Regions from separate parts of the Aliamphritea spongicola genome, predicted to be linked through region 3. Evidence: predicted binding sites of a transcription regulator. Region 3 holds the regulator's gene; each other region holds the start of a gene.
The links. Region 3 encodes FNR, which switches genes on or off when oxygen is low (the NO sensors DNR and NnrR bind a similar motif). Its sites were predicted from a motif close to TTGATNTANATCAA; they were not measured.
Positions count from the first base shown of each region.

Region 1: a site for FNR is predicted at 3,963-3,976, ahead of JYB63_RS20460 (bifunctional enoyl-CoA hydratase/phosphate acetyltransferase). Genes of this name have one in related genera too.
Region 2: a site for FNR is predicted at 5,025-5,038, ahead of hpaD (3,4-dihydroxyphenylacetate 2,3-dioxygenase). Genes of this name have one in related genera too.

Region 1 is NZ_JAFIDL010000009.1:144,488-154,650, forward strand. Features, by position in the region: gene JYB63_RS20440 (PrkA family serine protein kinase) at 1-598, shown strand, start outside; gene JYB63_RS20445 (YeaH/YhbH family protein) at 629-1,903, shown strand; gene JYB63_RS20450 (SpoVR family protein) at 1,910-3,427, shown strand; gene JYB63_RS20455 (histidine triad nucleotide-binding protein) at 3,543-3,905, shown strand; gene JYB63_RS20460 (bifunctional enoyl-CoA hydratase/phosphate acetyltransferase) at 4,030-5,031, shown strand; gene JYB63_RS20465 (acetate/propionate family kinase) at 5,028-6,257, shown strand; gene rlmB (23S rRNA (guanosine(2251)-2'-O)-methyltransferase RlmB) at 6,323-7,060, opposite strand; gene hemH (ferrochelatase) at 7,050-8,072, opposite strand; gene JYB63_RS20480 (amino acid ABC transporter ATP-binding protein) at 8,204-8,932, opposite strand; gene JYB63_RS20485 (amino acid ABC transporter permease) at 8,982-10,082, opposite strand; gene JYB63_RS20490 (amino acid ABC transporter permease) at 10,094-10,163, opposite strand, start outside.
Region 2 is NZ_JAFIDL010000001.1:425,024-435,186, forward strand. Features, by position in the region: gene JYB63_RS01990 (universal stress protein) at 1-480, shown strand, start outside; gene JYB63_RS01995 (hypothetical protein) at 590-1,408, shown strand; gene JYB63_RS02000 (hypothetical protein) at 1,559-2,356, shown strand; gene JYB63_RS02005 (multidrug effflux MFS transporter) at 2,353-3,555, opposite strand; gene JYB63_RS02010 (GlcG/HbpS family heme-binding protein) at 3,557-3,985, opposite strand; gene hpaD (3,4-dihydroxyphenylacetate 2,3-dioxygenase) at 4,051-4,902, opposite strand; gene hpaR (homoprotocatechuate degradation operon regulator HpaR) at 5,177-5,599, opposite strand; gene ygiD (4,5-DOPA-extradiol-dioxygenase) at 5,832-6,764, shown strand; gene JYB63_RS02030 (hypothetical protein) at 6,840-7,595, opposite strand; gene JYB63_RS02035 (tyrosine-protein phosphatase) at 7,649-8,368, opposite strand; gene JYB63_RS02040 (GumC family protein) at 8,405-10,163, opposite strand, start outside.
Region 3 is NZ_JAFIDL010000011.1:36,463-46,625, reverse strand. Features, by position in the region: gene ccoG (cytochrome c oxidase accessory protein CcoG) at 1-667, shown strand, start outside; gene JYB63_RS21730 (FixH family protein) at 745-1,263, shown strand; gene JYB63_RS21725 (heavy metal translocating P-type ATPase) at 1,263-3,782, shown strand; gene ccoS (cbb3-type cytochrome oxidase assembly protein CcoS) at 3,801-3,995, shown strand; gene JYB63_RS21715 (sulfite exporter TauE/SafE family protein) at 3,988-4,662, shown strand; gene hemN (oxygen-independent coproporphyrinogen III oxidase) at 4,766-6,163, shown strand; gene fnr (fumarate/nitrate reduction transcriptional regulator Fnr) at 6,361-7,140, shown strand; gene JYB63_RS21700 (adenine phosphoribosyltransferase) at 7,209-7,751, shown strand; gene JYB63_RS21695 (thioredoxin family protein) at 8,030-8,587, shown strand; gene rdgC (recombination-associated protein RdgC) at 8,698-9,612, shown strand; gene JYB63_RS21685 (phosphatase PAP2 family protein) at 9,779-10,163, shown strand, end outside.

The sequences.
Region 1 (10,163 bases), on a different contig from region 3:
GATGTATGTACTGGAACAGCAAATTGAACAACAGCAATTCCCGGCTGAAGTACAGGAACGCCTGATTGGCTTTCTGAAAGAATATATTGCACCGAAATATATCGAATTCCTGGGTAAAGAAATCCAGACCGCTTATCTTGAATCCTATTCAGAATACGGCCAGAACATCTTCGACCGTTATGTTACCTACGCCGACTTCTGGATTCAGGATCAGGAATACAGAGATCCGGAAACCGGCGATATTCTTAACCGGGTAGCGATCAGCGAAGAGCTTGAAAAAATCGAGAAGCCGGCCGGTATCAGTAATCCGAAAGACTTCCGCCATGAAATCGTCAATTTCGTGCTCCGCGCCCGGGCTGACAACAAAGGCAAGAACCCGGCCTGGAACAGCTACGAAAAAATGCGTACGGTCATCGAGAAGAAAATGTTCTCTAATACAGAAGATCTGTTGCCGGTCATTTCCTTCAATCCGAAGGCATCCAGCGAAGACCAGAAGAAACACAGCGAGTTCGTGAAACGTATGACCGAACGGGGTTATACAGAGAAACAGGTTCGCTTGTTGTCTGAATGGTATATACGGGTCAGAAAATCGCAGTAACTGCCCCCTGAAAACAGCTGGAGGACGAGTATGAGTTATATCATTGACCGTCGCCTCAACGCGAAGAAGAAGAGTACCGTGAATCGCCAGCGCTTTTTACGGCGGTACAAAGCGCATATTAAGCGTTCAGTGGAAGAAGCGGTAAACAGCCGCAGCATCACCGACATCAACCAGGGCAGTGAAATATCTATTCCGAATAAAGATGTCTCTGAACCGGTGTTTCATCACGGTGACGGTGGTTTCAGGCAACGGGTATTCCCGGGCAACAAAGAATTTGTTGTCGGGGATGAAATCGAACGCCCACAAGGTGGCGGAGGCGGCGGTGCCGGTGAAGGCTCCGCCAGCAACCAGGGGGAAGGTGAAGACGACTTCACCTTCCAGATCAATCAGGAAGAGTTTCTCGACTTCATGTTTGAAGATCTAGAGCTGCCCTACATGATCAAAAAACAGTTGCGTGATGCCACCAGCTTTGAAACCCGCCGGGCAGGATTCACCAATGTCGGCTCCCCGGACAAGCTTAACGTTGTCCGCTCTCTGCGTTCGGCTCAGGCACGCCGTATTGCTTTATCCGGCAAGGAACGCCGGGAAATAAGAGTACTGAAAAAAGAACTGGCGCAGCTGCAAACTATGCTGCCCGATGACGAAGCAGCCCTGAAAATAAGCGATATCGAGGCTCAAATCGAAGCCCTGCAAAAACGCATTAAACGCATGCCGTTTATCGATGAGTTTGATCTTAAATATAACAACCTGATACGCACCCCTGTTCCCAGCAGTAAAGCGATGATGCTCTGCATCATGGACGTGTCAGGCTCTATGACCCAATCGATAAAAGACATCGCCAAACGTTTTTTCATTCTCCTTTACCTGTTTCTTAACCGGAACTACAAGCAGATTGAACTGGTATTTGTACGACATCACACCCATGCCAAGGAAGTGGATGAACAGGAGTTTTTCTATTCCCGCGAAACCGGCGGTACCATTGTCTCCAGTGCACTGAACCTGTCTGCAGACATTATCCGCGACCGCTACCCAAGCAATGACTGGAACATCTATGTAGCCCAGGCTTCAGACGGCGACAACTGGGATGGCGATTCACATATTTGCCGTCAGGTACTGCAGGAACAAATCCTGCCACTTACCCAGTATTTCGCCTATATAGAAATCACCACAGGCCCACCCCAAAACCTCTGGCTGGAATACCAGCAGATACAGGAGCAGTTCGAAGAAAGTTTTGCCATGCATAACATTACAGAAGCGGCAGATATCTATCCGGTCTTCCGTAAACTGTTCGAAAAAAAGGAGTGACCTAATATGAAGAAGCGCGAGCCGATTTCTACCGGGTCAGAATGGACATTCGAACTGATCCAGAAATACGATACTGAAATCGCCCGGGTGGCTAAACACTACGGGCTGGATACGTACCCTAACCAGATAGAAGTCATCACCTCAGAACAGATGATGGATGCATATTCATCAGTCGGGATGCCGCTGAACTACAACCACTGGTCATACGGCAAACAGTTCGTTTCCACAGAACAGCAGTACCGGCGCGGCCAGATGGGCCTTGCCTATGAGATTGTGATCAATTCAGACCCGTGTATATCCTACCTCATGGAAGAAAACACCATGACCATGCAGGCACTGGTTATTGCCCACGCTTGCTACGGTCATAACTCGTTCTTCAAAGGCAACTACCTGTTCCGGACCTGGACAGATGCCTCTGCCATTATCGATTATCTGTTATTCGCAAAAAACTACATTGCCAAGTGTGAAGAGCGGCACGGTCTGGAAGCTGTCGAACAAATACTTGATGCCTGCCACGCGTTAATGAACTACGGCGTCAATCGCTACCAGCGTCCTCAGCCAATTACGCCTGATGAAGAAAAAGCCCGTCAGGCAGAGCGTGAAGAATACGTCCAGCGTCATATTAACCAGCTCTGGAATACCATCCCCAAAAAAGACGAAGAAGAAGTTGTTAAAGAGGTTCGCTTCCCCAGCGACCCTGAAGAAAACTTACTTTACTTTGTTGAAAAAAATGCACCATTACTTGAATCCTGGCAGCGGGAGCTGGTACGTATCGTCCGTAAGATTGCCCAGTATTTTTACCCACAGCGTCAGACCCAGGTGATGAACGAAGGCTGGGCCTGTTTCTGGCATTACACCATTCTGCATCACCTCCACGATGAAGGCCTGGTAACAGACGGTTTCATCATGGAATTCCTCCACTCTCATACCAGCGTGGTGTTTCAGCCCCCCTTTGATGCCCCCTACTTCAGTGGCATAAACCCTTATGCACTGGGCTACGGGATGATGCAGGACATTCGCCGGATCTGTGAAAACCCAACAGATGAAGACAGGGAATGGTTCCCAGACATTGCCGGCAGTGATTGGAACGACACCATTCAGGACGCCATGCGCAACTATAAGGATGAAAGCTTTATCCTGCAGTTCCTGTCACCCAACATGATTCGCGAACTTAAATTATTCACTATCGACGATGACAGCCGCAGCAATACCTTGCAGGTCAGCGCTATCCACAACAGCAGCGGCTATCAGAGAGTCCGTGAAAATCTGGCTGCTCAGTACAATATCGGTAACCGGGAACCCAATATTCAGGTATATAACGTGAATGTTCGCGGAGACCGATCCCTGACACTGCGCCACTACATACACAACGGACAACCAATGGGAGACTCCACTCAGGAGGTTATGAAACACCTTCACGTACTCTGGGGGTTTGATATACACCTCGAATCCGTTACCCCTGAAGGGAATGTCCATAAAAGCTATCACTGTCCGCCACAACCGGAGCCGGCAATGGCTGAATAACCTGTCACAGCGCCTGTTTATCAGGCGCTGGCTCTTTATATGTCTGCTGGCTAATTCGCGCCGCCGCGATTAGTATCATCAACATAGCCAACGAGACACTATTTAAGGAAGCACCATGGACTGCCTTTTCTGTAAAATCCTTAATCAGGAAATCCCCGCCCAGATCGTTTATGAAGACGATAAGGTAATTGCATTCAACGACATTAATCCTGAAGCACCTACCCACGTACTGATCATTCCCCGTAAACACATCGCAACCATCAACGATATTGAAGCCCAGGACTGCGAACTGGTGGGTCACATGGTCGCCACCGCTGCAAAAATTGCTAAGCAGGCAGGATTTGCAGATGACGGCTACCGTACGGTATTTAACTGTAATGAAGACGGCGGACAGACGGTCTATCACATCCACCTGCATCTGCTGGGCGGCAAACCCATGGGCTGGCCACCCTATCAGGAAAAACTTAAGACAGCCTGATCCCTGCCTGTCCGGCACAGCGCTGCCGGACATTCCCGCTTTTTGCGTATTCAACTTTTGTCGCACATCAATAAACAATCACTCTTAAGCGCAGTTACCCAAAATCGGAGGCTTTTATATTGCAGTGCAACATAGAGCAGCGCAAAATACAGCCAACGATTTAACCGAGCAGAGAACGGCTACGATGATGCCCTCCCGCCTTGATGACATAATCAGCCAGTCAAAACAGCATCCACCTGTAATAACAGCGATCGTTCATCCGGTAGAACCCAACGGTCTGAGCGGTGCACTGGATGCTGCAGAACAGGGAATTATCACACCAATACTGGTGGGACCGGCGGCCCGTATACAGGCCCAGGCTGAACAGCTGAAGCGTCCTGTTGATCATTACCGGATCATCGATACACCGCACAGCCACGCGGCCGCTGAAAAGGCCGTGGAACTTGCCAAAACCGGTGACGTTCAGGCACTGATGAAAGGTGATCTGGCAACGGCAGAGCTGCTTAGCGCCATTTTAAATAAAGCATCAGGCTTGAGAACGGAACGCCGTCTAAGCCACGTCTTTTTACTGGATATCCCCCGTTACCATAAACCGCTGGTGATTACAGATGCTGCCATTAACGTCACACCTGACCTGATGGCCAAAGCTGACATCCTGCAAAATGCCATCGACTTTTGCCGGGCACTGGGCATTTCCAGCCCGAAAGCTGCTGTTCTGGCTGCCGTTGAAAAGGTGAAGCCGGCAATGCCCAGCACGCTGGACGCAGCAGCTTTATGCAAAATGGCAGACCGCCAGCAAATTCAGAATGCCATTATTGACGGCCCACTGGCTTTCGATAATGCCATCTCCCTGCAGGCTGCACGGGATAAACACATTCAATCCCCCGTGAGCGGTGATGCAGACATCCTGCTCGCCCCGGACCAGGAAGCCGCTAATATGCTGGCAAAACAACTGATCTACCTGGCCGATGCCCGCTCAGCGGGACTGTTACTGGGCGCCAGCGTCCCCGTCATACTGAACAGCCGTGCTGACGGCAGCGAAGCCCGCCTGACTTCCTGCGCGCTGGCCTCACTGATCGTACAACATTCGCAACAATCCCTAAGAGAGATTCTGACAAACTCATGAGTTTAATTCTTACCGTTAACGGTGGCTCCTCCAGCCTCAAATGCGCCCTTTTTATTCGTTATGCTGACCACGATGAATGCCTGTACCGGTTCCGGTTCAGCAATATTCTCGAAAAAGCCCAGGTGCTGATCCGCCGTGACAAGGCCTTTGGCCGCGAAGCCAGCGTTGAGAAAAACGACTTACCACTGTCAGACATCCCCCGGGAAGAGCGCCACCAGGCTTGCCTTAAGTACGTCATGGAATGGATTGATGCTCAGTTTCTGGATGGCGAAATCAGCGCATTTGGCCACCGGGTCGTTCACGGTGGAGAAACCTTTACCGCACCGGTACTGGTCACCGACGAGGTAATGGAAGAGCTGGAACAGCTGATTCCTCTGGCACCTCTGCATCAGCCTTACAACCTGAAACTGATTGAAGTCTGCCAGCAGCTGGTCCCCTCCGCTATTCAGGTAGCCAGCTTCGATACAATGTTCCACCATGGCCACGCACCGGAAGAAAAGTATTACGCCATTCCCCGGGAATACAGCGAAGCAGGTATCCATAAATACGGTTTTCACGGCCTGTCTTATGAATTCATTAATCATAAACTGGAAGAGCTGCCTGAGCCGGACAAGCAGGCCAATACCATCGTTTGCCATCTCGGTGCCGGTGCCAGCATGTGTGCCATCAAAGACGGTAAATCAGTCGCTTCCAGCATGGGCTTTACCGCTGTAGAAGGTCTGCCAATGGGCACTAGGTGCGGTACCATTGATCCCGGTGTTTTACTGTTTTTACAGCGTCACTACCAGTTAGATAACGACCAGCTGGAAAATGTACTTTATCAGCAAAGTGGCTGGCTGGGAGTATCCGGAGAGAGCGCCGATATGCTAACCCTGCGGCACAGTGATAATCCCCATGCCCAGGAAGCCATTGATATGTTCTGCTACCGTGCAGCACTTGAAATTGGCCGCTTAAGTGCAGCATTAGGTGGGCTTCAGCAACTGGTGTTTACCGGCGGTGTCGGAGAGAACGATAGCTACATACGCGAACAGATTTGTCAGCGCAGCGCCTGGCTTGGCATTAAAATAAATGACCTGGCAAACAGTAATAACATGGCCAGCATAAGCACGTCAGACAGTACTGTCAGCGTCCGGGTCATTGCTACCAACGAAGAGGCCATGATTGCCCGACATACTGAAGAAGTGATGGACTGGCTTGCTGCCCGGGAAGAACAGGCTGCCGTTTAATAAAGAAAAGAAGACAAAATGCCGGATATTTATCCGGCATTCTTTTGTTAGCGATACAGGGTTGATTATCGCCGCTGACGTACTGCCTCGAACAAGCATACGCCTGTCGCAACGGAAACATTCAGACTACTGACCTCACCGGCCATCGGGATTTTAATCAGATGATCGCAATGCTCCCGGGTTAAGCGACGCAACCCTTTACCCTCAGCGCCCATCACCAGCGCCATCGGACCTTTGAGGTCAGCGTCATATACCATCACTTCTGCCTCACCGGCAGTTCCGGTAATCCAGATACCCCGCTGCTGAAGATCTTTTAAAGTTCGCGCCAGATTAGTCACCTGTACATAAGGGACAGCATCAGCAGCACCACAGGCCACTTTACTGACCGTCGCATTCAATGGTGCAGACTTATCTTTAGGCGCAATTACCGCATGTACACCGGCTGCATCGGCAGTACGCAGACATGCTCCCAGATTATGCGGGTCTGTTACGCCATCCAGCACCAACAGAAAAGCAGGCTCTTCAGTACGGTCAAGCAACGCCTGCAGAAACTGTTCGTTCTTTGCCTGTACCAGTTCACACCCCAGCACAACGCCCTGATGAACACCATCGCCGGCCAGCTCGTCCAACTGCTTACGCTGGACCTGAGTACACTTCAGCCCGTTCTTTTGCGCCAAATGCAGGATTTTCTGCACCTTATCATCCTGTCGCCCTTTCTGAACCAGCAGTTCACGGCAACGCTTTGCATCACGCTGTAATGCAGTGGTGACGGCGTGAATACCAAAAATATAATCAAGCTGCATGGTTCTTCTCCGCCTGTAGCCAGTCATTTGCCTGCGCTTCCGTCAGCGCAGCCAGTAAATCAATCATCATCGGTGAGGCATTCAGTGCAGGAATATACTGATATTGCTTACCACCGGCTTCGCGAAAAACTTCACAGTTTTCTACGGTGATTTCCTCAAGGGTCTCAAGGCAATCTGCAGCAAACGCCGGACACATGATATCCACCGATTCACAGCCGGACTTACCAAGCGACTCCAGGGTTTTATCAGTATAAGGCTGCAACCACTCCATCGGCCCGAAACGGGACTGGAAGGTCTGCTGCCACTTACCTTCCTGCAATCCCAGTTTAGCGGCCAGTAAAGCGGAGGTCTGCTGACACTGCACTGCATACGGGTCACCTTTATCCGCATATTCCTGCGGAATACCGTGATAAGAAAGAATCAGTTTTTCGCTGCGGCCATTTTCCTGCCAAAAGCTCGTTACGCCATCTGCCAGCGCACTGATGTACAGTGGATGGTCGTGATACTCCTTCACAATCCGGATATCCATAACATTACGCTGCTTTCGCTGGAATGCCTGCACCTGATCATACACAGGCGCAGTGGTCGTCGCAGAATACTGGGGATATAACGGAATAATCAGCACTTTCTCATAGCCAGCTGCCGACAGATCCGCCAGGCGTTGCTGCAAGCCAGGCGAACCATAGGTCATTGCCGGAAACACCTGAACATTGGCCGCCGGAAATGCATTCTGTAACCGGACGCTTAAACCCGCCACCTGCTGGTTAAGAATTTTACGTAACGGGGAATCCTCATCCCAGATACTGGCATAGAGCTTCGCCACTTTTTTAGGCCGGATATTAAGAATTATAAAATTCAGTACCGCGAGCCAGAACAGCCGTCTTATACCCTTACCTTCAACAACCCGGGCATCAGATAAGAATTCTTTCAGATAGCGGCGAACGGCCCCGGGGGTGGGTGCATCCGGCGTTCCCAGATTCACCAGAACAACAGCGAGTTTTTGCTGTGGCATTGATCTTCCTAAACAATCAGTAATTCAGGCGGCATTATCCCAGAATTACGGTGACAACACAGCCGACCGACATCAAATTCCGGGCATAAAAAACGGGCCATACGGCCCGTTTCTGATTTCAGATCATCTGATCAGTGATTCAGAATCTGACTTAAGAACAGCTGGGTACGTTCATGCTGCGGATTGTTGAAGAATTCCTGTGGTTCATTTTCTTCGATAATCTGACCGCCATCCATGAAGATAACCCGGTCGGCAACCGTTTTCGCGAAGCCCATCTCGTGTGTTACACACAACATGGTCATACCTTCGTGTGCCAGCTCGATCATTACATCCAGTACTTCCTTAATCATCTCAGGGTCAAGTGCGGACGTCGGCTCATCAAACAGCATGACATCAGGGTTCATACACAGTGAACGTGCAATCGCTACACGCTGCTGCTGACCACCGGACAGCTGACCCGGATACTTCAGCGCCTGCTCAGGAATTTTAACCCGCTCCAGGTACTGCATCGCTAACGCTTCTGCTTCCTTACGCGGAACCTTCTTCACCCAGATAGGAGCCAGTACACAGTTCTCAAGCACGGTCAGGTGCGGAAACAGGTTAAAGTGCTGGAACACCATGCCCACATCTTTACGGATCGCATCGATCTTTTTGATATCCGAAGCCAGCTCGATGCCGTTAACAAAGATATCCCCTTCCTGATGCTCTTCAAGATGGTTGATGCAGCGGATCATGGTTGATTTACCGGAACCTGAAGGGCCACAGATAACGATTTTTTCGCCGCGTCGCACATCCAGATTTATATTCTTCAGTACATGGAAATCACCATACCATTTATTCATGTTACGGATCTGAACCATCAACTGGTCTTCTTGCTTATTTACTTCACTCATTATTCTTACTCCAGAATCAGGCTCGATTTCCGTGACCGGTATGCAACAGTCTTTCTAAATGCTGGCTGTAACGGGACATGCCGAAACAGAAAATCCAGAATACGAAGGCAACAAACACATAACCTTCCGTTGCATAACCAATCCACTTAGGATCGTTCTGCGCAGCCTGCACAATTGCCAGCAGGTCAAACAGACCGATAATCAATACCAGACTGGTATCTTTAAACAGTGCAATAAAGGTGTTTACAACACCCGGAATCATCAGTTTCAGAGCCTGTGGAAGAATGATCATTACCATCTTCTGCCAGTAACCCAGACCCAGTGCATCCGCAGCTTCATACTGACCTTTCGGGATTGCCTGAAGACCACCACGGATAACCTCTGCCATATAAGCAGTCTGGAACATGGTGATACCGATCAGGGCCCGCAGCAGCTTATCGAAGTGCATATCCTCAGGTAAGAACAGAGGCAGCATTACCGATGCCATGAACAGTACGGTGATCAGCGGAACGCCCCGCCAGATTTCGATATAAGCCACCGACATAGCGCGAACAATCGGCATTTCAGAACGGCGTCCCAGTGCCAGCAGGATACCCAGCGGCAATGCGGCAACAATACCGACGACAGCCAGTACCAGTGTCAGGCTCAGGCCGCCCCACTTATGGGTTTCAACGTGTTCCAGACCAAAGTAACCACCGCTCAGCAGCACAAACGCGATGAACGGGAATACCAGCAGGGTAAATGCCGCAACCAGACCTTTCTTAGGCAGGTTTGGCCATACCAGCCAGGCAATCAGGGCAACAAAGACCAGGAAGGTCAGATCCAGACGCCAGGTTTCTTCTGACGGATAGAAACCATACATAAACTGGTCTATCCGCTGGGTGATAAATACCCAGCATGCACCGCCACTGGTGCAGCTTTCCCGGCTTGTACCGGTCCAGTCAGCACTGATGAAAACCCAGTCAAATATCGGCGTCAGCCAGATATAACACAGGTAAAGCATGACAATCGTTGCAATACTGTTCAGCGGAGTGTTGAACAGATTGGTGCGCAGCCAGCCTACCAGGCCAATGGTACTCGCCGGTGCGGGCAGAGTAGGTTGTTGTTCATTAATCATCAGCCCGCCTCCTATCGTTCAATCAGCGACATGCGCTTGTTGTACCAGTTCATGAAGAGAGACGTCAGAATACTCATGGTC
Region 2 (10,163 bases), on a different contig from region 3:
ATTAACCGAATGAAAAAGGTGCTGTATGCATCGGATATGGAAGAAGGCTCCCGGCCGGCACTGCGGGCAGCAGTGGCGGTGACCGGCGGCCATCCGGCGGAAATTACCTATCTGCACGTGCTGGCGTCCACCCATAAAGACAACATGGTACTGCAGACGTTGCTGAAAGATGACGACATGCGGGACATGTACCAGCAGAGCCTGACGGACCTGAAGCACAAGCTGGAACAGCGGATTGCGGGTTTTCTGGCGGATGAGTCTGCCGACAGCCCGTTGCCTGATGCACTGGAAGTGAACTCAGTCATCACTGAAGGCACACCGTGGAAAGCTATCGTTAAGCAGGCGGCTGCCATGGAGGCAGATGTGATTGTGATGGGAACCCGTACTCATTCCACCCTGGGCAGGGTGATCCTGGGTTCAACCGCTACCAAGGTGATGCAGAATGCCGGGCGACCGGTATTAATTGTGCCGCTGGATTAGTCGTTGTAAGCCATTTTGTTCCGGCCTTTTCAGGCTGTGCTATGTTTAATACTGTTCATTTGGAGCACATAAATTGCCCGGTGAGCGGTATTTAACATAGTGGCGCAAGATGGAATCGATGGTTATGGATGACTTCAGAGCAACAGCTAAACTCCCCGTCTTAGAAATTTTTCACCGTGCGTTTGCATTGCCAGTCACGCATTTCAAAATGCTGTTACTGTACGGTATGCCGGCTATTCTGTGCATTGTGGTTGCTCAGTTTGCTATTGCCACTCTCCATGAACTGAGTAGCTCCAGTTCACTCTTCATATATATTTTCATAGGTTTGTTGATACTAAACCTTAGCATTCCTCTGGTCGTGGTCAGTTATCACCGGATTTTTCTGCTTGATGAAGAAGTCGCTTCTAAAGCAAGAGTATTCCGCTGGACCATGACCGAGATGCGATTTGTCATCTGGTGGGTGTTAATTGGAATTGCTGCAATGGTGGTTACTTCACCTTTTATGATGTTGATACTTCCGGTTATGACCGGTGTTTGGAATCCGCTATCCGGTAACTTGTATGTTCTCTGGTTACAGACATATCTTATCTATCTGCCTTTTATTTATCTGTTCGTCCGCTGTGTACTGATATTCCCGGCAATTGCTATAGATGCGGAGGAGCGGGGGCCAGTAATGGCCTGGAGGTTGAGCAAAGGGAATGGCTGGCGTTTAGTTTTCCTGATTGCTTTGTTACCGATGCTGACTGATCTTCTTGGCATAGCGCTGCTGGATTACGCCGGAGCAGTGGCAGAAGCGTTACAGATAGTTGTCTGGGCTGTGTGTGGGGTAATAGAAGTAGGCCTGATATCTCTCAGTTATGCCTGGCTTCGGGATAACAATTCAACAGCTGAAGATGAGGTGCTGCATGATATTGCTGACTCGGTTTAAGAACCTGACACAGAAGAAAACTGTTTTGCAGCTGATCAAATATATAACCGTTAGATAACTATGCCGCTTTATTGGTCTTCTCTGGCATGAAGACAGGTCACGTAAGGAAGCTGTTTGTGACCGGGTAACGGCAAAGGACAATTGTGACTCATGGACAATATCAGGAAATCTAAAAAACTGCCGGTTCTGGCAATCTTCTGTGAAGCACTTCTTCTGCCTCAAAAACATTTTAATTTGTTGATTCGTTATGGTCTGCCGGTCCTGATTTTAGGGATCCTGTCGGCAACAGTGTCGTCATTCAGTTCTTACGGTGGAAGCGATATAGGATTCTTTGAGGGCATCTTCAGCCTGGGGTTCGCTCTGAGTCTGGTGATGGGGGGTGTGAGTTGTCACCGGGTCTTTTTATTGGATCGCGATGTTGTGCTTAAAACCCCAGTGTTACGTTGGACCATGCGGGAAACACGCTATTTAATTGGCTGGATTACGATTGGTGTGATCGCGTTAGCCATAGGGCTGTCGGTAATGCCACTTGTTGTACCAATGCTGGATAACCTTTCAAATTCCGCTGGCAATGATGGAGTTCAGTACTGGTTAGTTTCCAATGTTCTGTATCTGCCCCTGATGTATATTGTTTCCCGCTGGATGCTGATACTTCCAGCCATTGCCGTTGACTCCTCAAGACAGAGAATGGGGGCTGCATGGGCGCTAAGCAAAAATAACGGCTGGCGTCTGACAGTATTGATTTGTTTACCGGCTTTTTTGTCTGGTCAGTTGTTCACCCTGCTTGAGTCGTTTGAAACTTTTACGCTGTATATTCTGCAATATTTCTTATGGTTATTTCTGGGGGTGATTGAACTGGGAATTCTGTCACTCAGCTATGCCTGGCTCCGGGATAAAAGTTCACTTGAAGCACAAAAAAACACGGTTGATGCTCAAAAGCCGGTTTAATGATTCCGGCTAAGCAGAAAGGCTCCCGCAACAAACATCACCAGCGTGGCTGCCAGCCATACTGTTCCCAGTTCTAAAATCAGTGACGCAATCTGGGTGACCAGCGCGCCGGTGATCAGTTGTATAAAGCCCAGTAAACCGGAAGCTGCTCCCGGGGCGATGTCGCTGCTGGCAATGGCGGCGGACTGGTTATTGGGCTGACTGAGCCCGCGGCCATAGGTATAGAGCGCCATCGGCAGGAAGAGTAGAAGATAGCTGAGTGTGGCGGCTGAAAGACCTGCGATCATTAATCCTGCTAACAGGCTGAGCGCCGCACAGCCTGAAACAGCATTCCCCAGAAATATCATCCGTGCAATGCCAAGGTTTGCCGAGAGTCTTGCGGCGGTAAAGCTACCTGCCATAAAGCCCAGCGCGACGATTAAAAACCAGTTACCGAAGTCCGCTGAAGTACCCTGCATCTGGTTGGCAACTATGTAGGGGGTAGTCCCGATGAACAGGTAAAAACCGCAGGCAATCAGGGTGGCTGAGGCACTGTAACGGAGGTAGCTGCGGTTACAGATCAGTTGCTTATAGCGCTGTAAAACAGTGCTGATTCGAATGCTGGTGGTCAGGTTGATGGCGGTTTCAGGAATGATGAGTAATACGATAAGCCAGGAGACACTGCTCAGCAACAGTGAGAAGTGAAACAGCACCTGCCAGCCAAACAGTAGGTTAAGCTGGCCGCCCAGTGTCGGGGCAACGGCCTGTGCCAGTGCAATAGACAGGGTGATGTAGCCAATCTTGCCGGCTGCCTGGGAGCGGCTGTAACAATCCAGCATGATGGTGCGAGCGAGCACCATGCCGGTACAGCCCCCGGCGGCCTGTAACACCCGGGCGAGCAGTAACGACTGCAGGTCATCAGCAAATGCCCCCAGCAAACAGCCAACGAAGTGCAGGGCGATGCCGGCTAGCAATACAGGTTTTCGGCCAAAGCGGTCTGCCAGCGGGCCACAGATTAACTGGCCGAATGCCAGAGTCAGCAGATACAGGGTCAGGCTGAGCTGCACTTCATCGGTACTGACATTCAGGTCGGCAGCAATGTCCGGCAGGGCGGGCATCAAAATGTTCAGCGCCACCGGGCTGACCATCGACATGACTGTAAACCAGGCGATACCGGGGAGTTGTCCGGTTGCCGGGTTTTGTTGTGTCGCCGTGGTCATATCATTGGCTCTGTAATTCAGGAAGGGCAGCGATGCCGGCAGCGGCACAGGCCTGATCCTGGGCTTCACTGGCGCCGGATACGCCAACAGCACCAACCAACTGACCGTTGTACGTTACAGGCAGGCCGCCGCCGAACAACACCATGTCTGGCTGTTGGGTAAGGCCGGATAGCAGGTGGGGTTTATCCGCCAGCCGCTGTTGCCACAGGTGGGTACCGAAGCCAAAACTGACGGCGGTGTATGCCTTTTTACGTGCGATGTCTGTGGATGGCAGCGGGGCGTGATTAATCCGTTGCATGGCCAGCGGGTTGCCGTGTCGGTCCAGTACACACACGCAGATTTTCAGATTATGTTCGCTGGCATACCGGCAGGTGGCCTGGCAGATCTGTGAGGCACTTTCCCAGCTAAGGGATGTTTCTTCGGTGAGCATGACTGTTTCCACGTATAAAAAATGGCCGGGCAGTCAGGCTGGCCGGCCATTCAGTGTTGTATGTATTACAGGCTGAATACGACGTTCACCTGACCGGTACCGGAGCTTGGGAAGTATTCACCGATGACTTCGCCTTTACCCTGATATTCATCCCAACCCAGTGCGCCGAACAGCATGGCGGTGTCGTGCATGCCACCTTCACCGGAACACAGTTGGGCATAATCAGGCAGCATCTTCAGGAAAGTGCTGATGTCACCCTGTTGCCACAGATCCAGTACCCGCAGATCCACCTGACGGTTGAATTCTTTAGAGATGGTGAAGGTGCCGTTGTTGGCTTCGTAATCGTCATTGTCCCAGATCCGGTGAGACAGGGAACCGGAGGCCAGCAGCATGACGTTGCTGTCACTGGCTTCAATGGCTTCACGAATGGCTTCACCCAGAAGCTTGGAAGATTCCAGGCTGTGTACGGTACACCAGCCGGCAACTGAAACCACTTTAAGGTCTGATTCCGGGTTCATGTAGCGCATCGGCACTAAGGTGCCGTATTCCAGATCCAGTGTTTCTACCTGATGTGACAGGGTAAATACGCCTTTTTCGGTGGCTTTTTCGGCGATCAGGTCGCCAAGTGCCGGGTTACCCTTGTATTCGTATTCCAGGTTCTGAATGAAGTGCGGGAACTCGTGGCTGGTGAAGCTGCCTTTGAAGTGTTCCCCTGAATTTACGTGATAGCCGGCATTTACCAGCCAGTGAGTGTCTATGACCACAACGGTGTCAGCACCGGCTTCGCGGGCGCGGCGGGCAATTTCTTTGTGGCCGTCAATGGCTTGCTGGCGGCAGCCTTCCAGTTTACCCGGACGTTCAGAAAGCAGCATGGTTGGAACATGGGTGATTTTTGCCGCGAGTACAATTTTTCCCATTGGAGACCTCTCAATCGTGTTTATTCTTTTTAAAAGTAGTGTCAAAGGGTGACAAGTTAAAATCAGTATATAGTTATTAAGTTAATATGTTAACTAATTTTATATAGTCAACGATCTGAAAATTGATCTGCATTAGTAATTCAGGGAAAAGTACAAGAGATAAGGCTGAAAGTACCAAAGGCGCGGGTACCGGTGATTGGTAAGGCTACCATCCGGTTGTGAAACAGCCGGATGGTTGGGCGGAGGTGAGCCTGAACGGGATGTCGTAGCTGATTCAGGGCTCCAACTCAGAAAGCTCTTTAAGCATGCTCATCAGTTCTTCCAGTTTTTCTTCGCTGTAGCGGTTAATGAATGCAGCATAAGCGGCTTCCACTTCAGGGCTCAGGCGTTCGAACAGGTCATAGGCTTTGTCAGTCAGGCTGATCAGCGCCCGGCGCTGGTCTTCATGGCATTTACGGCGCTGGATATAACCCTGCTGGGCCAGGCGTTTCAGAATACCGGTCAGGCTGGGGCTGAGAATGCAGCAACGTTTGGCCAGTTCCTTGGACTCCAGCTCCTTATAGTTATACAGCGCCCGCAGGATTCGCCATTGCTGTTCCGTTAAAGAGTTGTCATGTAACAGCGGGCGGAAAAACAGCATGGTGGCTTCCCGTGCCCGGAGAAGTTGAAGGGGTAATGAGTCTTCAAACTTGCGCATATGTCATCGCTTAAAAGTAATTAATGTATTAACAAAGATGGTATCGGGGCCACTCTTCAAAGTAAACGGCACCGGGCGGTGGGAGCCGGTATAAATGGTCGTAATGGTGAATAAATCCGCATTTTTATATGTATGGCGCATGATGGAAATAATCATTATGCATTAGATGAATGTTCAGTCAGTGGATACAGTGAATACTGAACTACTTAATATATTTACTGATGAGGTGCTTATGCCTGTATCCCGCCGTTGTTTTACCGGCCTGGCCGGCCTTTGGGCTGCGTTATCTGCTTTGCCTGCCTGGGGTGCTAAACAAACAGGTACTGACGCGGGAGCTGATAGCGGTTCCGCTTCAGAAGTGACAGGGCGAAGGGCACCGGCACTGTTCATTGGTCACGGTGATCCGATGAATATCCTGCAGGATAACCGCTTCACCCGGGACTGGGATGCGCTGGCTGAACGCTTTGGAGCGGCTGCGACAAAGCCCCGTGCCATTCTGATGGTATCTGCCCACTGGGAAACCCGCGGTGTTGCGGTTTCAGTGGCAGAAAAGCCCGCCATGATTTACGACTTTTACGGTTTCCCGGATGAAATGTATCAGCAGAATTATCCGGCTCCCGGTGCCCCGGAAATCGCCGGTAGCCTGACAAAAGCACAATTCTCTCAACGGATCATTGCTGATGCTGGTCAGGGGCTGGATCATGGTGCCTGGTGTGTGCTGATGCGCCTGTTCCCTAAGGCGGATGTGCCGGTGTTTCAGTTTAGCCTGTCCCGTAGTATGAATGCAGCAGAGCACTTTGCGCTGGGGCAGGAGCTTCGCCAGTTGCGGGAGCAGGGGGTGATGATCATCGGTTCGGGCAACATCACCCATAACATGCGTAGCTGGCAGCAGGATTACCGCATGGGCCGCACCCATCTGGTACATGACTGGGCAAAGTATTTTGATGCGAAAGTGACAGACCGGATCAATAACCGTGAGTACGCAGCTCTGGCGGATTATCTTCAGTATGGCCGGGCAGCGCAGATGTCGGTACCCACGCCTGAGCACTATCTGCCGTTATTGTACGTGGCAGCCAGTGCTTATGCATCGGAGAAGGCGGAGTATTACGCAGAAGGATTTGAGGCGGGGTCGTTTTCGATGCGTTCGGTGCTGTTTAATGGCTGAAGCTTTGGGCTAACAGAGGTTTCCGTTAGCCTTTACACAGCTCTTTATTTGCAGAGCCCTTTATTTACAGACTCTTTATTTGCAGAGCTTTGCCTTCTCTTTCGAATCCGGCAGCTTGTCACACAGCAGGGCAGTTTGATTGACCTGCGTGGCAATGTTGCGAATTTCTTTATAGTTACGCTTCAGGCCGCGGTCGATGTTGGCAAGTACGGCTTCCTGCTGTGCCTGTGGCAGGTAGCGCCAGCTGAGTAGCCCAGCTTCAGCAATGCTGATGTTCACGGCATTTTCCCACGGGCCATAGAGTACAGAGTTATCGATTGCCTGAAAAAGCTCTTCATCCATCTGGCTGAGTTTGGCTTTGCTCAGTGCCAGCCCGGCCCAGCTGTAAGGCCAGTGGGGGCGCAGCGTGCTTGCCTGCCGGTAAAGATCGAGACTCTGGCTCATTAACTGGCCGTAATCCCGCCAGCGGTTTTCATTCTGAGCATGCAATGCCTGATAGTAGCTCAGGCTGGCTTTAATATCGTAGTAATCACCGTGATCAGGCCGCCAGCTTATAGAACGGTCGATAGATGCCTGAGCCCGTTCAAGCTTTTCGGCCGGGACCAGTTTCGTCGGGTCCTGCTGGTTGATCAGTGCGTTACGGGCAGGGTAGCTGTTAATGTCTGCCATCATCCAGCGAATACTGTAATACGCCATCACCGTGAGCAGCACAATTCCGATAAGTGCCAGCGTTTTACCCAGGGGGCCAGGCTTTTTTCGGGATGAGCGGCGCGAAGAGTGCCGGGAGCGGTCAGCAGAGGATGTTTCAGAAAATGAGGCGTCTGTGGTCATGTTGTTCAGTGATCCGGGAGTGGCTGTATCAGAGTCGCTGCTAAGAATGGCTGTTAATGCAGGCCAATCAGTCTGGCAGGGTTGTCATACACCAGTTGACGGGCAGTGGCTTCACCAACAACCTCTGTAGCAGCATGCATCCCTTCAGAAAGCACTGGCGGGCGGCGGTTGGTATTGTGAGCATCGGTAGCAATGATGGTCGCCCAGCCATTTTGCAGAATCTCCAGCGCCCGTTCGTGGGCAACATCTCCAAACTTACCGGCAACAGACATGGAGGTTAACTGGAACAGGCAGCCACGGCTGACGAAGGGTTCTATCTTTTCCAGCTTATGCATGATGTCTTTGTTGCGCTCCGGGTGGGCGATCATCGGCAGAATGTCCCGGGCCAGCAGCCAGTCCACCAGTTTGTCGCAACCGGGGGGGATGTGGCTGTGAGGTAATTCCAGCAGCAGAACTTTGCGACCTTCCCATTCACCCAGAAATGGAATCTGGTTGGTGGGAATCATCGCCAGCATCTCTACTGAAATCCGCACTTCTGCAGCCATACCCAGTTCCAGCGGGATGTTACGTTCAACGATGGCGTTCTTCAGGGCTTCATAGGCAGGGGTGATGCTATGGATGTTATTGTCATAGCGGCCCGGATGGATGTGCGGGGTGGCAACGGCATGGGTAATACCGTCGGCAGCCGCCATGGCTGCCAGCTCTACCGCCTCTTCCAGGCTGGCCGGGCCATCGTCGATGCCCGGCAGTAAATGACAATGCAGATCAATCATTCGTTACCCTGTATTTAAGTACTGAACGGCGGCAGATCAGTTACCGCCGGTGTAGCCGTAGCTGTCGTAGTAGCCGGAATAGTCGTAGCCGTACTTTTCAGCTTTCTTCACATCCAGCTGGTTAAGCACCACACCGATCACCGGTGCATTGGCTTCTTTCAGGCGCTTCAGGCCGTTTTTAGCCAGCTGCTGGTTGGTAGAGTCGGCCTTAACGGTGTAGATCATTGCGCCAACGATCTTACCGATCATCAGGGCATCACTTACCGCCTGCGTTGGGGCTGTATCAATTACGATGCGGTCGTAACGGCCTTCCAGCTGTTCAATGACCTTAGCGAACTTCTGGGAAGACAGCAGCTCCAGCGGGTTAGGCGGAATAATACCGGCGGTCAGTACATCAATGTTAGCGTCTTCGATGGTGTGAATGCATTCTTCAACATCCGCCGTGCCGGCAACCAGGTTAGAAAGCCCAGCCGCTTTTCCATCAATGCCCATCGCTTTGGCAATGGAAGGGCGGCGCATGTCAGCATCAATCAGCAGGACTTTTTCCATCTGGCCCAGTGAGTAAGCCAGGCTTAGAGATGTTGAGGTTTTACCTTCACCTGGAATGGAAGAGGTCACACACAGTGTTTTGTGCGGATTATCCAGCGCAGATAGCACCACTCCGGTACGGATAGTACGAACCGCTTCTGCAAAGGCAGACTGCGGCTCCTGCAGATACTGAGTGTAGCTTGGGTGCGCATGTTTACGGCGCTTAGGCAGCAATGGCAGCAGACCCAGCAGGGTAGCGTGAAGTTTTTCTTCCACGTCTTTCGCCGACATGATGGTGTTGTTTAGTGCCTGAAGTAAGAAAGCAACCATGATGCCGAACATAATGCTTACTATGAATGCCAGTGCAACAATCAGTGCTTTCTTAGGTTTAGCCGGTTTACGGGGGGCAATGGCCGGGTCTGAAATACGGGCATTGGCACTCTGTAAATCGCCGGTAGCATTGGTCTCGTTCAGGCGGCTGAAGAAGGTATCATAAAGCTGGCGGTTGGCTTCCACTTCCTGCTCCAGTTCCTTCAGGCCGTATTCTTTACGGTTGATCGACTGCAGTTCAGACTTGGTTTGGTTAACCGCAGATTTCAGAGAACCTTCGCTGGCAACCGCTGCACGGTATTCGCTTTCGATACCGTTGACGACTGCCAGAATTTGGCTGTTCAGGCTGCGGCGGGCGTTATCCAGTTCAGACTGTGCAGCCTGCATTTTAGGATGCTTAGCGCCGTAACGTTTAGCCAGTTCAGACTTTTTCAGCTCAACAACCAGAACCGAACCTTTCAGGCTCTGTACCAGAGGGTGCTGCAGTACAGCAGGGATACGTTCAAAGGCAGAAGGGTTGTTCTTGCTGATGGCACGAACCTGGCGGTACACACTTTCCAGTGCAAGTCGGTCACGGCGCGCATCAACTAACTTATCAGAAACCAGTTCCAGTTCGGTATTGGCAATATCAAGGCCGCCGTCCTGGCCAACAATGCCCTGGGAGTCGCGGTATTCCTGTAAGCGGCGTTCAGAAGCCTTAAGGGTTTCACGCAGGCCACTCAGTTGTACAGTTAACCATTCAGACGCTTTTGAGGTAAGAGCCAGGCGGGCTTCGAGGTCGTTATCAATGTATGCATCAGCAATAGCATTAGCAATTGTTGCAGACAAAAGACGGTCATGTGCTTCGAAGCTGATCTTAACTAACTGAGTTTTACGGACAGGAGAGACGTTCAGTTTCTTCAAAAACTCATCCGTCACTTCCTGAAAATGTTCAGCG
Region 3 (10,163 bases):
CCGCGGCAAACGTAAAAAGAACTTTGATTACAAAGCGGCAGGCATGGGAGACTGTATTGACTGCGGTAACTGCGTTCACGTCTGCCCTGTCGGCATCGATATCCGTGACGGCCTGCAATATGAATGTGTTGCCTGTGGCGCCTGCGTTGATGCCTGTGACGACATTATGGACCGCATGGGATATGACCGCGGCCTGATTCGCTACACAACTGAACACGCACTTGAAGGCGGAAAAACCCACATCCTCCGTCCTCGCCTGGTGGGATACTTTGTCGCCATGTGCGCAATGTTCATTGCCTTCGGCTATACCCTGTACGCCCGGGTTCCGCTGGAAGTCGATATCATCCGCGACCGGGGCCAGTTGTACATTGAAGCGTCCAACGGCACCATCGAAAACGCCTACATGCTGAAACTGGCTAACAAGTCACAGCAAGACCACCGCTACAGCATTGAAGTCACCGGTATCGACGGTCTGAAAATGATCAGTGACAGTGAAGTGAATATCCGTTCAGGGGAACTTCTTGATCACCCGGTCCGTCTACAAATCAAACCGGCCTACCTGGAGCGCCCTAACTACAACATTATGTTCCATGTTAAAGCGCTGGACGATGCCGATATCAGTGTTGATGAAGAGAATCGCTTTATCGGACCGACCAATCGACGCTAAAACGATGCTTAACAGCACCGAGTGAGTTAAAATAGCCGTTTCGCCCGAGACGGCTTTTATCTTTTTGAAGGAAGATCATGTCCCAACCTAATTCTGCCGCCCCATGGTATAAGCAGCCGTGGCTTTGGTTTATTCTTGCACCTCTGATTGCAACGTTTCTGTATTCCACAGTATATATTTCCGCCGCTATTTTTACCCGTGACACACTGGTACGGGATGACTACGTCAAACATGCGAAAGAAATTAAACAGGACAACTCCAAAATTCAGGCCGCAGCGGACCTGGGTGTTAAAGCAATCCTTAAGATTGATTCTCTGACGGGTGATATCAGCGTAGAACTCAGCAGCGACGGCGGCACCCAGAAACCAGAAAACATGACGCTGGATCTGGTACATGCAACCCTGGCTGACCGGGACATTGCCGTCAGTCTGCGCCGGGTCCGTGATGGCCTCTATCTGGGCAGTATCGACCACAAACCTCTGGGTAAACAATACGTCATCCTGCAGCCAGAAGACGGCAGCTGGCAGATTCGCCAGTCCATATTCCCTCCTTATGACGATACCCCATTCGAACTGATTCCGCTTAAGACCAATTAATGTCTGAAAGATCTTCTGCTAACCAGCCGCAGCTGTGTTTCCACTGCGGCCTGGACGTACCTGCCAACTCCGGATACGCCGCTGAAATAAACGGCAAGTTACAGCCTATGTGCTGCCCGGGTTGTCAGGCAGTTGCCGAAGCAATTGCTGCCGGCGGGCTTGAGAACTACTACAAGCACCGCACCAGTGATGCCCAGTCACCGAATACTGCTGACCGCAACCAATCCCAGCAACGCCTGGCGGAACTAAAGCTATATGATGAAGCTTCAGTCCAGCAAAGCTTCGTCAATACTCTAAGTGACGGCAGCAAACAGGCGGCACTGGTCATTGAGGGCATTACCTGCGCCGCCTGTGTATGGCTACTGGAACATCACCTTTCCGCACTGGAAGGGGTTACCCAGGCATCGGTCAACATGACCAACCACCGGGCTCAGATCAGCTGGAATCCTGATCAGATTGACCTGAGTAAAATTCTCGGCGCAATATACTCGATTGGCTATCAGGGTCACCCGTACCACCCCAATAAAGAAGAACAGCTGCTGGCAGCAGAAACCCGCCGCGCCACCCGGCGCCTGGGCGTTGCCGGCATCTTCACCATGCAAATCATGATGCTGGCCGCAGCCATTTATGCAGACAGCAGCAACCAGCTTGAACAACAATTTATCACCTTCATTCGCTGGGCAAGCTTTGTCCTTGCCACGCCAGTGGTGTTTTATGCCGCAAGACCTTTCTTTGATGCTGCATGGCGGGATCTGAAAACCCGCAGCCTAACCATGGATGTGCCGGTCTCTATAGCGATAGGCGGTGCTTACACTGCCAGTGTATGGGCAACAGCCACCGCCACCGGTGAAGTATATTTTGACTCGGTAAGCATGTTCACCTTCTTCCTGCTGGTTGGCCGCTACCTCGAAATGAAAGCCCGCCACCGCACCGGCCGTGCAGGCAACTCGTTGCTCAACCTGCTGCCGGCAAGCGCAACGGTCATCCGTAACGGACAGGAAATACTGATTCCCGCCACCGACCTTAAAACAGGTGACCGGGTCATCGTTAAACCGGGACATACAGTATCTGCCGACGGCATTATTATTGCCGGTAACAGCAGCATCGATGAATCAGCCCTCACCGGTGAATACCTGCCGCTGAACAAACAACCCGGTGATAAAGTTGTTGGCGGTACCATTAATGTTGAAAACCCACTGGAAATAGAAGTCACTGACGTCGGCGCAGAATCTAAGCTGTCTTCCGTGGTCCGGTTGCTGGATCGTGCCCACCAGGAAAAACCTGCCGTGGCAAAAACCGCTGACAAGATCGCCGGTTACTTTGTTGCTGCCGTATTAATTACGGCCATCACTGTAGCGCTGATCTGGTGGAACATTGCCCCGGAACACGCACTCTGGATCACCCTCTCAGTACTGGTTGTTACCTGCCCCTGTGCACTGTCACTGGCGACCCCTACTGCGCTGACAGCCGCCACCGGTGCCCTGCGGGAAAACGGTATCCTTATTACCCGGGGGCATGTTCTGGAAAGCCTCTCAAACGCTACCCATATAGTGTTTGATAAAACCGGCACGCTCACTGAAGGGAACCTGTCCCTGCAGCAAACCATCAGCCTGGGAGAGATGAATAACAGTGAATGTCTTGATATTGCTGCAGCACTGGAAGCTCACTCCGAGCATCCGATCGCTAAAGCCTTCCATGGTCACCTGGAAGAATTTCAGATCACTCCTGCCACTGACCTCCAGAACCATATTGGCGAAGGCCTTGAAGGTAATATCAACGGTGTAACTTACAGAATTGGTAAACCAGAATTTGCCAGTGCTCACTGCCCACAGGTGCTGAGTTATCAGGATGCACCGGATAATAATGGTCAGTGGCTCCTGCTCGTTACTGAACAGACACCGCTGGCATGGTTCTGTCTCAACGATCCGCTTCGCAAATATGCTGCGCAGTCTGTTGAGAAGCTACAACAGCAAGGCCTGACCGTTACCATGCTGACAGGTGACAATTCCGCGGCTGTCGGCGCCGTCTCCCAGCAACTGAATATCGACCAGGTCATCTCCGGTGTATCTCCGGAAGAAAAGTTACAGCACGTCCAGCAATTACAGGCTGACGGTGCCCGGGTCATCATGGTCGGTGACGGTATCAACGATATCCCGGTTCTGGCCGGCGCTCAGATTTCCATTGCCATGGGAGCAGCCACAGACCTTGCCAAGACCAACGCTGATGCGGTGCTGATTTCCAGTGACCTGCAACGCCTTCCACAGGCACTTAACCACGCGAAAAAAACACAGCGAATTATCCGCCAGAATTTGGCCTGGGCGCTGGTGTATAATATTATCGCCCTGCCGCTGGCTGCCAGCGGGCTAATTGCCCCTTACATGGCTGCTATTGGCATGTCTGCAAGCTCACTGGTGGTTGTAGGAAATGCCCTGCGGCTATCGCGCCTGAAACAGCCCCTTAAAGCTGCCAGGCAACCGGTTTCACCGCCAGATGTGACAGCAGTCAAATCACAAAGTTAATCAGGCTACGGATATCTAATGGACATCATCTACCTGCTAATCCCAATCGCGATGATCCTGGCGGGGCTGGGTATCTGGGGATTTTTCTGGTGCGTTAACAGCGGCCAGTATGACGATATGGAATCCCCAGCCCACAGTATCCTCTATGATGACGACGAGCATCTGATTCCCGACGACGCCAAACAGAAACCTGCTGATAAACAGGATGACTGAACTCAGTATCTTTTATGCCATGCTGCTGGGGCTGCTTGGCAGCGCTCACTGTCTCGGTATGTGCGGAGGCATTTCCAGCGCAATTGCGATGGGGATCAACCGGCAGAATAATCACCCTCTGTTACTCCTGTTCAGCTTCAATACTGGCCGAGTCCTGAGCTACGCACTTGCCGGTGGCATACTCGGCGGACTGGGATGGCTCATTGAATCCCCCACTACCGGCCTGATTATGCGTACTGTCGCAGGTCTGATGCTTATCCTGCTCGGCCTGTATATCGCCAGATGGTGGCAGGCAGTCACCTATATAGAACGCCTGGGCAAGCACCTCTGGAAACATATACAACCATTCAGCAAACAGTTGCTGCCGGTCAGTTCAGTGCCCAACGCCCTGTTGCTGGGCAGCTTGTGGGGCTGGCTTCCCTGCGGGCTTGTTTACTCAACCCTTATCTGGAGCGCCAGTGCCGCTGACTGGCAAACATCCGCCATGCTAATGGCAGGCTTTGGCATTGGAACGATCCCGGCCATGTTGGTCACCGGACTGCTGGCCCGGCAACTACAGGAATTCTTACAACATAAGCTCACTCAGGCGATGGCCGGCCTGTGCATTATCGGCTTTGGAATATACACCCTGCCAACTTCCGGTTTACTGCAATTCTTCAGCGCTTGACCAGGGTCAATGCGACTGCCCTATAGCACGCATAAAATATCCTCATACCAAAATAAGTCGGCACAGACCGGCCCCTATACAGTTTTAGCAAGAGACTTACGCAGTGACTCAACCAAATCTAATTGAATGGGATCTGGATCTGATCCGACGTTACGATCTGTCAGGCCCCCGTTACACTTCTTACCCTACCGCCATCCAGTTTGATCCTACTCTGCAGGCCAGCGACCTGGTTGACTGTGGGCAAAACACCGCGGATACCAGCACACCACTATCGCTTTACGTGCACATCCCGTTCTGTGCTCACGTGTGCTATTACTGCGCCTGTAACAAAGTTATCACCCGTAACCGCAAAAAAGCCCAGCCTTATCTCGACACCCTGTATCAGGAAATGGCACAGCTTTCTAAATGGTATTCCAAAGACCGGGTCGTTGAGCAACTGCACTGGGGCGGCGGTACCCCGACCTTCATCAGCAATGAACAAATGACCGAGCTGATGCAGGCACTGCGTGACAACTTTAATCTGCTGGATGATGACAGCGGCGATTACTCGATTGAAATTGACCCCCGCGAAGTGGATAACGAAACCCTTCAGGTACTACGTAACATCGGTTTTAACCGTATAAGCCTGGGTGTGCAGGACGTTGAACTGAAAGTTCAGGAAGCCGTTAACCGGGTACAACCGGTTGAAGAAGTGGCAGCAGTTCTGACCGAAGCACGCCGTCTTGGTTTCCGTTCCATCAATATGGACCTGATCTACGGGCTGCCTCATCAGACACTTGAGAGCTTCAAGAAAACCCTCTCAACAATCATTGAACTGAGTCCGGATCGCCTGAGCGTATTTAACTATGCGCATATGCCTGACCGTTTCCGTTCCCAGAAACACATTCATGCTGAAGACCTGCCAAGCCCGGAAACCAAACTGGCTATTCTTGAAACGACCATCGCCATACTGACCGACGCAGGCTACGTGTATATAGGTATGGATCATTTTGCCAAGCCCGATGACGAACTCGCCATCGCCCAGCGCAATAACCAGCTGCACCGTAACTTCCAGGGCTATACCACTCATAAAGAATGTGACCTGGTTGCAATGGGCGTTTCCTCAATCAGCCAGATCGGTGATGTTTATTATCAGAACCAGCACGACATGCGTCTCTATACAGATGCAGTCGAAAGCGATGTTCATGCGATTAACCGGGGCGTCACCCTGAGCCGTGATGACCGTATCCGCCGGGCAGTTATCACTCAGCTGATTTGTCACTTTGAACTGGACAAAGACCGCATTGAAGCAGACTTTGATATCGTCTTTGACGATTACTTTGCCGATGAACTCGAAGAAATTGGTCAGTTTGCTCAGGACGGTCTCGTCAGCGTCGAAAAACAGGGGCGGGAGCTTCTGGTAACCGGCACTGGCCGGCTGCTTATTCGCCGGATCTGCATGACATTTGATGCCTACATTCCAAAGCGAACGGCCACTCAGGGATTCTCCCGAATTATCTGACCGGTAACACTGTAAGTCCTGAGCAAATCACCGCTCAGGACAGCAGCAGCGAGCAACAGACTTAACAAAACAGTTACTTTTTGCGGCTTTGTGCGACAAAAGTAACGTGTTGCGGTCTAAATTGCTTCAACCCGTACTAAAATTACTTCATAATCGAATATCTACACCGATATATGAACTAATCACAGGACTTGATAATGAGTGACACAAAGGCAACCGACCGCAAAGTACACAGTATATCTCAGGTACATTGCAGCACCTGTAGCCTGAGTTCACTGTGCCTTCCGGTATCACTGAATCTGACAGAGATGGATCGTCTCGATAATATTATTGAGAAAAGCCGTCCTCTGAAAAAAGGTGAACACCTGTTCCATCAGGGCGATTCGTTTTCATCAATTTATGCAATCCGTGCCGGCAGCATTAAGAGCTACAGCCTGACAAACGAAGGCGAAGAACAGATTACCGGGTTTTATTTCCCGGGCGAGCTGGTCGGCTTCAGCGGCTTTGATGGCAATGAATACCCGATTTCTGCCAAAGTACTGGAAACAACCACTGTTTGTGAAATTCCGTTTCCACGACTGGACGAACTTTCCGGGCAGTTACCGGAACTGCGCCGGCAGGTACTGCGTACCCTGAGTAAAGAAGTACGTGAAGATCAGCAAATGATGCTGTTACTCAGCAAGAAAAATGCCGAGCAGCGTATTGCGACCTTCCTGTTCAAGCTGTCTTCCCGTTATAAAGCACGTGGTTACTCCGCTACCCAATTCCGTTTATCTATGTCCCGTAACGAGATCGGTAACTTCCTGGGTCTGGCTGTTGAAACCGTCAGCCGTATCTTTACCCGTTTCCAGAAAAACGGTCTGATTACAGTTGAAGGCAAAGAAATAGAACTGGTTCAGCTGGAAGAAATTCAGCGTCTGTCCGGTGACTGTGTTGGTGAAGACGACGATCGCATCAGCACCAGCCAGATGGACTAATTTCCCCGTCGGGAAATCAATATGTATCTGTACACTTTTTTAGAATTACCCCGTTGTAAGGACTCTTCATGTCTTTTGATGAATGTTATATAAAATCAGTTATGCGCACGATTCCGGACTGGCCGGAACCGGGTATTATGTTCCGCGACATCACTCCGCTGTTCAAAGATCCCAAAGCCCTGCGTATGATCAGCGACGCCTTCATTCAGCGTTATATTGATTCAGACATCACGCACATTGCCAGCATCGATGCCCGCGGCTTCCTGATCGGCTCCATCATGGCTTACCAGTTGAACATCCCACTGGTACTGGTACGTAAAAAAGGCAAGCTGCCTGGGGAAACCGTGTCACAGGAATACAAACTGGAATATGGCAGTGCCACTGTTGAAATGCAGTCCGATGCAGTAGCAGAAGGCGACAAAGTACTGATCTTTGATGACCTTATTGCCACCGGTGGTACCGTGCTGGCCGCCAGCACTATCGTTAAAGAACTCGGCGCCAGCGTTGCTGAAGTAGCCACGCTGATTAACCTGCCGGACCTGCAGGGCTCCCGCAAGATTCAGGAAGCAGGCATCCCTGTTTACAGCCTGATGTCTTACGAAGGCCTCTGAGCACTCTGCTTTAATCAACAGCCCTGTTTTTACAGGGCTGTTTTGTTTCTCCCCTAAAAAATGCCCACCGATAAAACAACAACTTAACCGCCCAAAAACCGTTACTCTCACCATTCTGCTCAGAAACGTAGCAAACTGTCTTAAAAATCGCTTACAATCGGTCAACGTCGTTGGTGCATTGACGGTACAAAACACAAAAATTTACTGTCAGCCTGCACCTGAATCCGCCATGCGAGAGACCACTGCATGGACAAAACAGCCTTGAGTTAATAATAAAAATGAAACTGAGACTGCTACCCCTTATTACCCTGTTGACGGGCACCATGATCAGCCTTCTTAGCTGGGCACAGCCTGCCCAGAAACTGGCCCTGTCTCCAATCGGCCAGTCCACTGAAGCAACAGCAACAGCCGAAAATGCACTGCCGGAACTTCTTAACCTGCAGCAGGATGCGCAGATCGCCGGTGACCGCTTCGCACTCATTCTGGTCAGCCAGCCTGACTGCCAGTACTGCGAACTCATCACCCGTGAAATTCTTCAGCCTATGCAACTGAGCGGCAAATATGACAAAAAGCTGCTGTTCCGCAAACTGACTATTTTTGACGGCAGCAAGACCATTATCGACTTTAACGGCGATCCGGTTGATGCGACAGCTTTTGCTAGCCGTTACAACTCAGCATTTACACCTACCCTGTTGTTTGTTGACCCTAATGACGGTAAGGTGCTGACCGACAAGATGGTTGGCATCAACACCGTTGACCTGTATGGATTCTATGTAGACAGAGCCGTCAACAAGGCACGTAAAGCATTACGCTATAAGTTACTGGCATCCAATTAATCCCGGCAAGCCACCCGCCGGTAATGTCCGACTTCATCAGCCCCCTTTACCTGACAAACGGGTAAAGGGGGCTTTTTATCGATTTACAGTTTCAGAAATCAAGGCAAGTTATGTGGTTTAAAAACGCAATCTTTTACCGTTTCTCTCAACCTTTCGAACACACCGTAGAAACACTGGAAGCCAAGCTGGAAGACAAAGCCTTTACCCCTTGCAGCAGCCAGGAACTGAGCCGCTTTGGCTGGATCAGCCCCAGCCATGGCTTGTCGGACATGTTAGTCCATGCCGGCCAGGGCTTTATGCTGATTGCAGCCCAGAAGGAAGAAAAAATCCTGCCTTCCTCTGTTATTAAGCAGAAGCTGGAAGCCAAAGTTAAGCAGATTGAACACGAGCAGGCCCGCAAGGTTTACCGTAAAGAACGCGATCAGCTAAAAGATGAAATCGTCATTGATCTGCTGCCCCGGGCTTTCAGTAAATTTCAAACTACCCACGCACTGATTGCACCGCAGCAAGGATTGCTCATCGTTGATGCCAGCAGCCACAAGCGTGCAGAAGAACTTCTTAGTCACCTGCGAACTGAATTGGGCTCACTGCCTGTGGTACTGCCGGATGTGAACCACTCACCGTCAGCCATTATGTCTCAGTGGCTGGAAAGTGCTGATACCCGTCCGCAGGACTTCGTTATTCTTGATGAATGTGAACTGCGTGACACCAGTGTTGAAAATGGCGTGATTCGCTGTAAAGGTCAGGATCTGGAAAGCGATGAAATCCGCCAGCATCTTGAAGCAGGCAAACGCATCGCCAAACTGGCGGTCGACTGGCAGGAAAGCCTCAACTTTATCATTCAGGAAGACCTGTGTCTGAAACGCCTGAAGCTGTCAGACTCACTGAAAGAAAAACTCGATCAGGACAGCCCTGAAGAGGCAATGGAACGGTTCGATTCAGAATTTATCGCAATGTCACTGGAACTGACCCGCCTGATCCCGATGCTGCTGGAAGCATTTGGCGGCGAAGCGGTCCGTCCATAGTAAAAAAATAGCAAAACGATAGCAAAACATCGGCAGCAGACCTGTTCTGGGTCTGCTGCCCCCCCCCCCCATCCCCCGCTTCACTTAACTGTCATTTCACTTTCACATCGTTGTCACGCTTTCTTTCAACAATGCACATATTGAATCACTCAAGTGAGACGATCATATGCTGCAACAACTTCAGCTCTTAGATACCCGGCTCTATTTCTGGATTTTTAACTGTTATGAACAGCCTCATATTGCCTGGCTCAGCCGCTGGACATCCCGGCTGGGAGACGGTGTGGCCTACCTGCTCGCAGGCTTACTGTTATTCTGGCTCGAACCGGTCAGTGGCCCGGATTTCCTTCAGGCCGGCCTGATCACTTTTGCTATCGAAGTCCCCCTTTTTCTGTCTCTAAAGCAACTGATCAAACGTAACCGGCCCTGTGATTACCTCAGTGATATTACCCCTGCCATTCAGCCTGCAGATCGCTTCAGCTTCCCTTCCGGTCATGCGGCAGCAGCCTTTGCGTTTGCTTCGGTGCTGAGTATTTATTACCCGGGCTTGTCAG